DNA from 3 places in the uncultured Sphingosinicella sp. genome. Region 1 is predicted to be linked to each of the others. Evidence: predicted binding sites of a transcription regulator. Region 1 holds the regulator's gene; each other region holds the start of a gene.
The links. Region 1 encodes LexA, which represses DNA repair genes until DNA is damaged. Its sites were predicted from a motif close to GTTCCNCNCTTGTTCT; they were not measured.
Positions count from the first base shown of each region.

Region 2: a site for LexA is predicted at 2,184-2,199, ahead of uvrA (excinuclease ABC subunit UvrA). Genes of this name have one in related genera too.
Region 3: a site for LexA is predicted at 1,913-1,928, ahead of radA (DNA repair protein RadA). Genes of this name have one in related genera too.

Region 1 is NZ_CAXBBQ010000006.1:44,674-48,817, reverse strand. It holds gene glp (gephyrin-like molybdotransferase Glp) at 1-1,139, shown strand, start outside; gene lexA (transcriptional repressor LexA) at 1,213-1,875, shown strand; gene dmeF (CDF family Co(II)/Ni(II) efflux transporter DmeF) at 1,999-2,916, opposite strand; gene AAC014_RS12060 (metal/formaldehyde-sensitive transcriptional repressor) at 2,930-3,211, opposite strand; gene AAC014_RS12055 (ComEC/Rec2 family competence protein) at 3,228-4,144, opposite strand, start outside.
Region 2 is NZ_CAXBBQ010000016.1:8,566-12,709, reverse strand. It holds gene AAC014_RS17915 (histidine kinase dimerization/phosphoacceptor domain -containing protein) at 1-391, opposite strand, end outside; gene AAC014_RS17910 (response regulator) at 388-828, opposite strand; gene AAC014_RS17905 (PEP-CTERM sorting domain-containing protein) at 1,382-2,059, shown strand; gene uvrA (excinuclease ABC subunit UvrA) at 2,213-4,144, shown strand, end outside.
Region 3 is NZ_CAXBBQ010000004.1:260,338-264,481, forward strand. It holds gene AAC014_RS09220 (CvpA family protein) at 1-493, opposite strand, end outside; gene radA (DNA repair protein RadA) at 511-1,896, opposite strand; gene alr (alanine racemase) at 2,056-3,078, shown strand; gene AAC014_RS09235 (ABC transporter permease) at 3,075-3,860, shown strand; gene AAC014_RS09240 (ATP-binding cassette domain-containing protein) at 3,857-4,144, shown strand, end outside.

The sequences.
Region 1 (4,144 bases):
TTCCGCCCGTAGACCTTCCGCTCGCCGACGCTGCCGGCCTGACGCTTGCCGATGACCTCACCGCGCGGCTGACGCAGCCGCCCTTCCCGTCTTCCGCGATGGACGGCTACGCGATCCGCTGGGCCGATATGCCGGGGCCGTGGCGCGTCGTCGGCGAAAGCGCCGCGGGACGAGGCTTTGCCGGAACGGTCGGCGCGGGTGAGACAGCCCGGATCTTCACCGGCGCGCCCCTGCCCCAAGGCGCCGATACGGTCATCGTGCAGGAAGAGGTTGGCCGCGAGGGCGAGCTGCTGACGCTCACGGGCGAAGGCCCGCCGCGCCTCGGCGCGCACATCCGCGTCGCGGGCAAGGATTTCAGCGCAGGCGAGCGGCTGATCGCGGCGGGAACGCGGCTTAGCCCACAACACCTCGGCCTTGCCGCCGCTTCCGGGCACGGCAGCCTCGCAATCAGGCGCCCCCGCGTCGCGATCCTCGCGACGGGCGATGAACTGGTCGCACCGGGCGCCGTGCCGCAGACGGACCAGATCGTGAGTTCGAACGGCGTAATGCTGGCGGCGCTGTTTCGCGCAGGCGGCGCGGATGTGCGCGACCTCGGAATCTTCCCCGACGAGCTGGGCGCGATCGGCAAGGGGTTGAGTGCGGCCAGCGATGCGGACCTCATCGTCACCATCGGCGGCGCGTCGGTCGGCGACCATGATCTCGTACAGGCCGCGCTGAAAGACGCGGGCGCGGCGCTGGACTTCTGGAAGGTCGCGATCAAGCCGGGCAAGCCGCTGATCGCCGGATCGCTTGGGCGTGCGCGCGTGCTCGGGCTGCCCGGCAACCCGGTCTCCGCCTTCGTCTGCGCCGTGCTGTTCGCGCTGCCGATGCTGCGGCGCATGGCCGGAAGCATGGACACCGATCCCGTGACCGCGGCGCGGCTGCTCGCCCCCCTGCCCGCCAACGGCAACCGCCGCGATCACCTGCGCGCGCGGCTGACGGCAGACGGCGTACACGCGTTCGATGCGCAGGATTCCTCCATGCTCGGCGTGCTCGCTGGCGCGAACGCGCTCATCATTCGCCCGGCAGGCGCTCCGGCGATGGAAGCCGGCGCGGATGTTCCCGTGCTCGCGCTTGACAGGATTTTCGCCACCCCCTAAATGTTCCCCATTCGTTCACGAAAAACGGAACATGTTGTGGACGAGTCGTGAAACACGGAGGGCGAAACCGGACATGCTGACGCGCAAGCAACACGAACTGCTGATGTTCATCAACGAGCGGCTGCAGGCGGGCGGCGTCTCGCCCTCGTTCGAGGAAATGAAGGACGCGCTCGATCTCAAATCGAAGTCGGGCGTGCACCGGCTGGTGAATGCGCTCGAGGAGCGGCAGTTCATCCGGCGGCTGCCGAACCGCGCCCGTGCGCTTGAAGTGCTTCGCTTCCCCGAAATCGGTACGGCACCGAAGGCTCCGCCGCGGCAGATGCCTGTCGTCCAGGCGGCGAACGATGACATCGTCACGCTGCCGCTGCACGGAAAGATCGCAGCGGGTATGCCGATCGAGGCGATGGAAAGCGATCGTAGCCTGTCGGTTCCCGCAGCCCTGCTCGGTGGCGGCTCCGGCGACCATTTCGCGCTGGAGGTTTCCGGCGATTCGATGATCGAGGCGGGCATTCTCGACGGCGACTATGCGCTCGTGCAGAAATGCGACACGGCGCGCGACGGCGAGATTGTCGTGGCGCTGGTCGATGAAGACGAAGCGACGCTCAAATACCTCCGCCGCGACAAGGGCGAAATCCGCCTCGACCCGGCGAACAGCGCCTATACCGCGCAGCGCTATGCACCGAACCGCGTGCGCGTGCAGGGCAAGCTCGTGGGGCTGCTGCGCCGCTACAATTGAGGCTTAATTCAGTTCTGACGGCCTGCAAATGGCGGATTTCCGCGCTTCCGGTGCTCACGTCCCTTTCGTACGCTCCGCTCCGGGTCACGGAAATTCACCATTTTCGGCGCGTCATTTTCGGAATTACCGCGCCTCGATCGTGAGGTGCGCGAGTTCGTGTACGGGACGCAGGCGTTCGCGGGCGGTTTCCGGCGGGATGCCGGATACGGAAACGATCGCCGCGTGAACCCCGGGGCCGACCTGCCAGACGTGAAGATCGCGGATGCTGGCGTCACCCGTTTCCACGCATTCCCGGATTTCCGCGACGAGGTGTGGATCGGCGGCATCGAGCAGCACGGCTGACGTATCGCGCATCAGCGTCCACGACCAGCGCGCGATCACGACGGCACCGACGATGCCCATGACCGGATCAAGCCAGACCCAGCCGCCATATCGCCCGGCGAGCAGCGCGGCGATGGCGAGAACCGATGTGAGCGCATCGGCAAGCACGTGCAGGTAGGCAGCGCGGAGGTTATTGTCGCTGTGATGATGGCCGTGATGATCATGATGGTGATCGTGGCCGTGGCTGTGTCCGTGATGATGGCCGCCGGATAATAGCGCGGCGCTGACGAGGTTGACGGCAAGTCCGACCACGGCGACGATCGTCGCTTCGCCGAATGCGACATCGACCGGACGCGCGAGCCGGAGCGCGGATTCGAACGCGATGCCGAGCGCGATGACGCCGAGCACGAGCGCGGAGGCAAAGCCCGCGAGGTCGCCGACCTTGCCGGTGCCGAACGAATAGCGCGGACTATCGACATTGCGGCGTGCATAGGCATAGGCGATCGCGGCGATGCCGAGCGCGCCGGCGTGCGTCGCCATGTGGAAGCCGTCCGCAAGCAGCGCCATCGAGCCTGTCGCGTAGCCTGCGATGATCTCCGCGACCATCATCAACGCCGTCAGCAGCACCACCCAGAGCGTTCGCCGCGCGTTCGCATCGTGGTTCTTGCCGAGAAAATCGTGGGAATGGGCACCATCGGCGATGCCGGGAAGACCGCTCAATCTCGCCTCCACTTCAGCGCATGTGCCGCTTGAGCACGGTGGCGAGTTCGTCCGCGCCCGACGCGCGCTCCGCATCGCTCAGCCCCGGCGCTGCGACGTGCGCGCGCAGGTGATCCTCGACGAGCTCATCCATCAACCCGGCGACGGCACCGCGCACCGCGGCGGCGAGATGCAAGGTTTCGCTGCACGGCGCCTCGCCGGTGATCGCCCGCTCTATCGCGGTGACCTGACCGGCGATGCGACGGACACGGGCAACAAGACGGTCCTTGCGTTCGGTTTCCTGGAGATGTGCCATACCATAGGGGGGTATCCTATTCTGGCGCGCGGCGCAACATGCGGCTGCCTTCCGGGGCGGGCTTTTGCCGTGCCCACGGGTGCGCCCCGTCCTCACGCGCGACGGCACGGATGCGCGGCCCGTCCAACCAGATCGACAGCGCGCCGGTTTCGGCGAGCCTGGAACGGTCTAGTTTCAGCCAGCGCGGAGCGCACCAGTATGGCAGGCGGCGATCGCTGACGACGATGTCTGCGGCGGCACAGGCGGGTTCGAACGCGGCGCGGTCGATGAGAAGGCCCGAGCGTGTCGCGAGCAGCGTCCATGCACGGCCGCCCGCCATGATGCGCGCGGTGCAGGCATCGGGTGTGCAGCGCGCGTCCGGCAGGGTTTCGAGATTGCCGCTTATCGCCTCCCCTGCCGCGTCCGCCCACATCGAGCGCACATAGTCTCCGGCGCGCGCGCGCAGGAGCGCGACCTTTCCGTCCCGCACCACGGCGAGGTGCTTGCCGTCCCCATCGACGATGAGATCGGGCGGCTGCGCGGTCGCCATGCCCACGGCGCCGATCGCGACAGGAACCAGCGCCAGCCAGCGGCGGCGCGTCTGCCAGAGACAGAACCAGACGCCGCCGAGGATCAGCACGGCGAACGCCCAGTCCGGCGCGGCGGGGAGCCGGGAGACGGCACCGGGCATTGCCGCCGCGATCTCGGCCACGCGGATGAGCAGATCGAGCGCATGGCCGAGCAGCCAGTCGATCGGCGCGGCGAGCCCGACTGCGCCGAGGAACACCGAGAGGCCAAGCAGCGGCAGGATCACGAAGCTGGTGAGCGGGATCGCGGCGAGGTTCGCGGCGACGCCGTATAGGCCCATCTGGTTGAAGTGGAAAAAAGCGATCGGCGCGAGCGCGATTTCGGCGGCGATACCGGTGGCGAGGAGCGCGAGAACGCCGTGCCACA
Region 2 (4,144 bases), on a different contig from region 1:
CCTTGATGACGACGTCGATGGTCGAAACGATGCCGTGCTCGTCATAAAAGGCAGGCAGTTCGAACTCCTCCTCTTTCTGCAGGTCATCGCAGATCGAAGGTTCGCCGGTCACGAAGGCGCGCCCCTGCGGCGAGGTGGTGTCGGCGGATGAGACGACATGACCGACCACCCCCTCGGGCCAGCCATAGCCCGCTTCGACGAGCAGATCGTTTTCTTCGGGACGGTATCGGCAGACCTTGCAAAAAGGCACGCTGAGTCCATCGGCGCAAACCCGTGCAGCCTCCGTCAGCACCGCCATCAGGTCGCTTTGCCGAAGCGCGAAGCTGCCGAAGCGCGCAATCGCCGCCTGTTGGCGCAGGAGTTTGCGAACCATGGCGGCGTCTTCAGTCACGCGGTTGCCCCCATGGAGCCGGCCGCGGGTGAAGGCAGAACATGGAAGCCGCGCGGAAACGGCGCCATCGCCGTACCGTTGGCAACGATGCCCGAGACGAGCTCCAGTCCGCGAATAAGGTCCGAGGCGCTGTAAGGTTTGATCAGGCACGCGTGGCCGTCGTCCGTGGTGAGGCGCACCTGCGAGATGTTGCCGGTGGCATACAGAATGCCGAGTTCCACGAAAGGGCTGAGCTGCGCCGCGATCTCCGTACCCAGCCCGCCATCGGCAAGCCGCAGGTCGATAAGCGCAAGGTCGGGATGATGATGACGCGCGAGCGTCACGGCCTCGCCAACGGTGCGGGCAATGCCGCAAACCTCATATCCGCTCCCGGCGAGAAAATCCTGCGCCATATCCGCGATCATCAGATTGTCTTCGGCAATGAGAATCTTCAGCACCGGTGCCCTCCTGGACTGAGGCCGGACGATAGACATCGCAACTCACAGCCTAAGACGCAACGCACCAACGCGGAAAAAGGCTACAAATATTTTGGCCAAACAAAAATTTACTTCTGATTATTATCACAAAATCGGAAATTCCGCCAGATTTGCTCCCAATCGGCTGCAAAATTCAGAGATCATTCTCTTGTGATTTTGCATAATATTCAGGAAAAGCAGGGGCGTAATCATAACAAGCAGAAGTTTGGCGTGTACGGCCAATTGAACTTCGCTGCCGGCCTCCTACGCCTGTGATTCAACAAGTCATGCCGGCGATTCGGTGCCCCGGTCTTACGGAGCATGGCAGATACTGCTTGTGCGGGCTCTTCGGCCAATAATCACCGCGCATGGGCAGTCCGGCCAATCTTGGAAGCGGAAGTATCCGCTTGCCGGGGCCGCCGTCACCCAATCGTTACCGCCCCGTCATCCCCCCGACGCACCCAATGGTTAACGATTAGCCATCGACAACCACCGACCGCCATCCCGCGCGTCGGCCGCAACAGGGACATTTGCGATGCGTCATTTCCTTTCCGTCGCCGCGCTGGCGATGCTCGTTTCCACCGGCGCCGAGGCCGGTCTCGTCAAGGTCAGCTTCACGGGCACCAATTCCAGCCCCGTCGCGCCCAACGTGTTCGGCACTGCCGTGCCCACGATCACCGGCTATGTGATCTACGACGACGCGACCGCAGGCACCCCCTTCGTCGTCAACGCCACCCGCTCGGCCTACAACTACGCGGGCGCCATCAAGGAGGTCGGCTTCGATCTCGGCAGCGGCATCGGCGGCACCGCGAGCGGCGATCTCGGCTCGATGCAGGTCTCAGATCAGTTCACGGTCGGGCAGGACCGGCTGTCGTTCAACAATATCTTCCTCACGCCGTCGCAGACGACGGGCGAGCCCGCCGGCACCGTCCGGTTCCAGGTGACGATCGGCATGTCCGGCCCCTTCTCCGCGCTCTCCACCTCGGACCTCCCCGGCGTGTTCGATCCGGCGATCTTCACCGGCCAGAAGAACTTCTCGCTGTTCGTCAATCGCGGCACCGGCGCGCCGCCCGCAGGCGCCGTCAGCTTCAACTTCAACTTCGACAGCGTGACCGTGGAACCCTACGGCACCGACGTTCCCGAGCCTGCCACGCTGGCGCTGTTCGGCCTGGGCGCCGCCGCCGTCGGCCTGCGCCGCCGCAAGACCGCCTGACCTGTTGCCCGAAACGGCGGATCGGAGCGCACGCCCGATCCGCCGTTTCCCGTCCTTGCCAAGCGCGCCTGCTGTCCCCATCTGCTGTCTTCCCCCGGCGCCGTTTTGCGGCTAGTGTCCGACCGGAACAAACAGGAAACGACAGCCCTCCTTATGCTGACCCACATTTCGATCCGCGGCGCGCGCGAGCATAACCTCAAGAACATAAGCCTCGAGATTCCGCGCGAAACGCTGACGGTCGTCACGGGCCTGTCCGGCTCCGGCAAGTCGTCCCTGGCCTTCGACACGATCTATGCGGAAGGTCAGCGCCGCTACGTCGAGTCGCTCTCCGCCTACGCGCGGCAGTTTCTGGAGCTGATGCAGAAGCCTGATATCGATCATATCGACGGCCTCTCCCCCGCCATCTCCATCGAGCAGAAGACCACGTCGAAGAACCCGCGCTCGACCGTGGCGACCGTCACCGAGATCTACGACTATATGCGGCTCCTGTGGGCCCGCGTCGGCATCCCTTATTCGCCCGCCACCGGAGAGCCCATCGCCGCGCAGCAGGTCAGCCAGATGGTCGACCGTGTCATGGCGATGCCCGAAGGCGCGCGGCTCATGTTGCTCGCGCCCGTCGTGCGCGGCCGCAAGGGCGAGTACCGCAAGGAAATCGCCGAGTGGCGGCGAACCGGCTTCCAGCGCGTGAAGATCGACGGCACCGTCTATCCCATCGAGGACGCCCCCGCGCTCGACAAGAAATACAAGCACGACATCGATGTCGTCGTGGACCGCTTGGTCGTGAAGGAAGGCCTCGAAACCCGCCTCGCCGACAGTTTCGAAACCGCGCTCGGCCTCGCCGATGGGCTGGCGGTCATCGAGATGGTGGATGGCGGCGAACGCATCCTGTTCTCGCAGAAGTTCGCCTGCCCCGTTTCCGGCTTCACGATTCCCGAAATCGAGCCGCGCCTGTTCTCGTTCAACTCCCCGCACGGCGCCTGCCCCGCCTGCGACGGCCTCGGCGAGAAGCTCTATTTCGATCCCGAGCTGGTCGTGCCGAACCAGAACCTCAGCATCGAGAAAGGCGCCGTCGTGCCGTGGGCGAAGTCCAACCCGCCCTCGCCCTATTACATGCAGGTGCTGCGCTCGGTCGCCCGCGCCTATGATTTCTCGCTGCGGACGCCGTGGAACGAGTTGCCGGAGGAAATCCGCGACGTCGTGCTCACCGGCACCGGCGGCATCCCCATCACGCTGCGCTTCGAAGACGGCCGCAAGAGTTACGAGGTCAAGAAGCCCTTCGAAGGCGTCATCAACAATCTCGATCGCCGCTGGCGCGACACCGACAGCCAGTGGATGCGCGACGAGCTTTCGCGCTTCCAGTCCGCCGCGCCCTGCGAAACCTGCAATGGCGCCCGCCTGAAACCCGAAGCGCTCGCCGTGAAGATCGCGGGCGAGACGATCGCAGACGCCGTGCGCCGCCCGGTCGGCGACGCCTTCCGCTGGGCGAAGGTCCTGCCCGCCAAGCTTGGCGACCAGCAGAACCAGATCGCCGAACGCATCCTGAAAGAAATCGTCGAGCGCCTCGGCTTCCTCGACAACGTCGGCCTCGAATATCTGAATCTCGATCGCAAATCGGGCACGCTCTCGGGCGGCGAGTCTCAGCGCATCCGCCTCGCCAGCCAGATCGGCAGCGGCCTCTCCGGCGTGCTCTACGTCCTCGACGAACCCTCGATCGGCCTCCACCAGCGCGACAACGACCGCCTGCTCGAAACGCTGAAGCGCCTGCGCGATCTCGGCAATACCGTCCTCGTTGTGGAGCATGATGAAGACGCCATCCGCACCGCCGACCATGTGATCGACATGGGGCCCGGCGCGGGCGCGCACGGCGGGCAGGTCGTCGCGGAAGGCACGCTCGCCGACATCCTCGCCAACCCGAACAGCCTCACCGGCGATTATCTTTCCGGCCGCCGCGCCGTGCCGGTGCCGGAGGTGCGCCGCAAGGGGAGCGGCAAAAAGGTCACCGTGAAGGGCGCACGCGCGAACAATCTGAAGGACATCAGCGTCTCGATTCCGCTCGGCACGTTCACCTGCATCACCGGCGTTTCG
Region 3 (4,144 bases), on a different contig from region 1:
CTTCCTGCCGGTCTTCGGCATAGTCGATGATCGCGCGGCTGGTGATGTCGAGCAATGGCTCCGTCTTCGCGGCGATCAGCCATTCCGGCAGTTTCTCGTTCCCGCCCCAGATGAGCGCGTGACCGCGCGTGACGACGAGGAACACGAGGCTGACGACGATGAGCCCCTTCACCGCCCCGAAGCCGAGCCCGAGCACGCGGTCGATCGGCCCGATCACCGAACGCTTGGTGCGATCGCCGAGCAACCGCCCGACAAGGCGGAACAGGAAGAAGGTGCCGAAGAAGATGACGACGAAGGCGATCGCCGCCGCCGCGACCTCGCTGCCGACCATGCCCGCCGCAATGAGCTTGCCCGCCGGGTAGAAGATCTTGAGCGCGACGACCGCCGCGACCCATGCGAGCAGGGTGAGAATCTCGGTAACGAACCCCCGGATCGCGCCGAGCACGGCAAGCGCGCCCACGATGAGCAGAACGACGATGTCGAACCCGGTCATGTCCATATTTCGCGGCCCTAATCCGAGCCGCAGAGGTGGTCAACAAGCCCCGACAAATGTTTGAAGCCTGTGGCTTTCATACCATTGGGCACGCCGTCTCCCTTCGCGGTCGCGCCGCCCGGCAGGAAGGCGCGCTCGAAGCCGAGCTTCTGCGCTTCCTTGAGGCGGAGTCCGAGGTGCGGCGCGGCGCGAACCTCGCCCGAAAGCGCGATTTCGCCGAGCGCCACCGTATCGAGCCGGATCGGTCGCTCCGCCATCGCCGAGGCAAGCGCGGCAGCGACCGCGAGGTCCGCCGCAGGGTCCGAGATGCGCAGGCCGCCCGCGATGTTGAGATAGACCTCGCAGGTCGAGAAGTTGAGCCCGCAGCGCGCCTCCAGCACCGCGAGGATCATCGCAAGCCGCCCCGAATCCCAGCCTACAACCGCGCGGCGCGGTGTCGCGCCCGAAGGCAGACGCACGACGAGCGCCTGCACCTCCACCATCACCGGCCGCGTGCCCTCGATCGCGGGGAACACCACCGATCCCGGCACCGGCGCCTCGCGCTGCGTGAGGAACAGCGACGACGGGTTCGAAACCTCTTCCAGCCCGAACGTTCCCATTGCGAACACGCCGATCTCGTCGGTACCGCCGAAGCGGTTCTTCACGGCGCGGAGGATACGGTACTGGTGCGAACGTTCGCCTTCGAAATAGAGCACGGTATCGACCATGTGTTCGAGCACGCGCGGCCCGGCGATCTGCCCGTCCTTGGTCACGTGCCCGACAAGAACCACCGCGGCCCCTTCGGACTTCGCATAGCGGATCAGCTCCTGCGCGGCGGCGCGCACCTGGCTCACCGTGCCGGGCGCTCCCTCCAGCATGTCTGAATGCATGGTCTGGATCGAATCGATCACCAGCAGGTCGGGCACCGGGTTTTCGGCAAGCGTCGTCAGGATGTCGCGCACCGAGGTCACGCTGGCGAGCGCCACGTCCGCCTTGCCGAGCCCAAGCCGCTGCGCGCGCAGCCGCACCTGATCGGCGGCCTCCTCGCCGGACAGATAGACGATTCGCTTGCCGGCCAGCGCCATCTTGCCCGCGACCTGCAGCAGCAGCGTCGATTTGCCGATGCCCGGATCGCCACCGATCAGGATCGCGCTGCCCGGCACCACACCGCCGCCAAGCGTGCGGTCAAGCTCGGCGATCCCGGTGGGCAGCCGCGGCGGCAACGGCGTATCTTCATCGAGCGATTGCAGGCGAAACGCTGCACCGCCGCGCGATAGCGACTGCTTCGCCGAGAACGGCGTCACCACCGCGCCCGCATCCTCCACGATGCTGTTCCACTCCTTGCACTCGCCGCACTGCCCCGCCCAACGCGGGCTCACCGCGCCGCACGCCTGACAGACAAACTGGGTTTTCAGCCGCGCCATTCACCACCCGAGATCAAGAACATAAAAAGAACATATCGATCACCCACACGAAACACAACTCCCTCTCCCTGCCAGGCACAGGGTCGGGGAAAGGAGGTGCCCGCCAACCCCCAACAGGCATTTGCGCATCAGGGGCCGCACGGCTATCCGTCCTCACATATGATCCCGCCGTCTCCCCTCCGCCTCCGCATCGATCTCGACGCACTTGCAGCCAACTGGCGACAACTTCGCGCTCTTTCCGGCGTAGATACCGGCGCGGCGGTAAAGGCAAACGGCTACGGCCTCGGTGCAAAGGCCGTGACGAACCGGCTCTATGCGGAAGGCTGCAGAACGGTCTACGTCTCCAACTGGCAGGAGGCGGCGACGCTCGAAGGCCACCCTCCGGACCTTCGCGTAAAGGTACTGCACGGCGTTGATGCCGCCGATCTTCCCGCCGCACTCTCGATCGACGCGGACCCCGTGCTCGTCAGCCCGGAGCAGGTGGCCCTGTGGCGCGCGCATGGCCAGGGCCGGCGCTGCGACATCATGGTGGATACCGGGATGAACCGCCTCGGCTTCGACTGGCGGGGCTTCTGCACCGAGATGTTCGCGGGGATGGATGTGGACACCGTTCACTCCCACCTCGCCTGCGCCGACATGCCGGATCATCCGCTGAACGGGCTGCAGCGTGATCGCTTTGAAGCGGTGGTCATGGCGCTCGGCATCCGCGGCGCGCTTGCGAACACTGCAGGCATCTTCCTTGGGCGCGACTACACCTTTGGTCACGTCCGCCCCGGTATCGGGCTGTACGGCGGCATCGCAGGGCTGCATCAGGTCGTGTTTCCTTCCGCGCGCGTCATTCAGTGCCGCGACGTGCCTGCCGGCGAAATCTCCGGTTACGGCGCGACATGGACGACCCCACGCGACAGCCGGCTCGCCGTGCTCAACGTCGGCTATGCGGATGGGTATCTGCGGGGCTTTTCAAACACCGGCGCGGCTGTTGTCGCCGGCAAGCGCGCGCCGGTCGTGGGGCGCATATCGATGGACATGATCATCATCGATATCACGGACAGCCCGGCGGTCGCCCCCGGCGACTGGGTGGACATCGCCTACAACCTCGCCGAAGCCGCCGCACAGTCCGGGCTTTCAGAGTATGAGTTGCTGACCGGGCTCGGCGCCCGCTATGAGCGCATTTACACATGAACGCAGTCGTCGCCTTCTTTGCCCACCCCGGCCGCGCCACGCTCGGCGCACTCGCCAGCATCGGCCGGGTTGCACTCTTCACGCTGCGCGCGCTCGCCGCCGCCGTGCGTCCGCCTTATTATTTCGGCCGCCTCCTCGAACAGATGCTGATCATCGGCTGGTTTTCGCTCCCCGTGGTCGGTCTCACCGCCGTTTTCACCGGCGCAGCGCTGGCGCAGCAAATCTTCGTCGGCGGCAGCCGCTTCAACGCGGAAAGCACCGTGCCCGCCGTCACCGTCATCGCCATCGTGCGCGAGCTTGGCCCCGTGCTCGGCGGGCTGATGGTCGCGGGCCGCGTCTCCTCGGCGATGGCGGCGGAACTGGGCACGATGCGCGTTACCGAGCAGATCGACGCGCTGACGACGCTCAGGACCGATCCATTCCAGTATCTGATCGCGCCGCGCCTCTTCGCCGCCGTGATCGTGCTGCCGCTGCTCGTGCTCGTTTCGAACGCGCTCGGCGTGATGGGCGGCTTCCTGATCGGCACGCAGCGCCTCGGCTTCAACGTTACGTCCTACCTCGCCACCACGCGCCAGTACCTCGAGTGGGACGACGTCTCGTCGAGCCTCGTGAAGGCGGCGGTGTTCGGTTTCATCATCGCGATCATGGGCTGCTACCACGGCTTCCGCAGCATGGGCGGCGCGGCGGGCGTCGGCCGTTCGACGACGAACGCGGTCGTCAGCGCGTTCGTGCTGATCCTCCTCGCCAACCTCATCATCACCGTGCTGGTGTTCGGCACATGAGCGCGGAAATGCGCGGCGGCAGCATCGAACTTGTCGGTGTCCGAAAGACGTTCGGGCCGAAGGTCGTGCTCGATCATATCGATCTGAAGGTCACCCCCGGCGAATCGCTGGTCGTGATCGGCGGCTCCGGCACCGGCAAATCCGTGATGCTGAAATGCATTCTGGGCATCCTCCCCACCGACAGCGGCACGATCCGGCTGGATGGCGTCGATCTCGCCTCGGCCTCGCGCGCGGACCGCACGGAACTGCGAAGCCGCATCGGCATGTTGTTCCAGGGCGGCGCT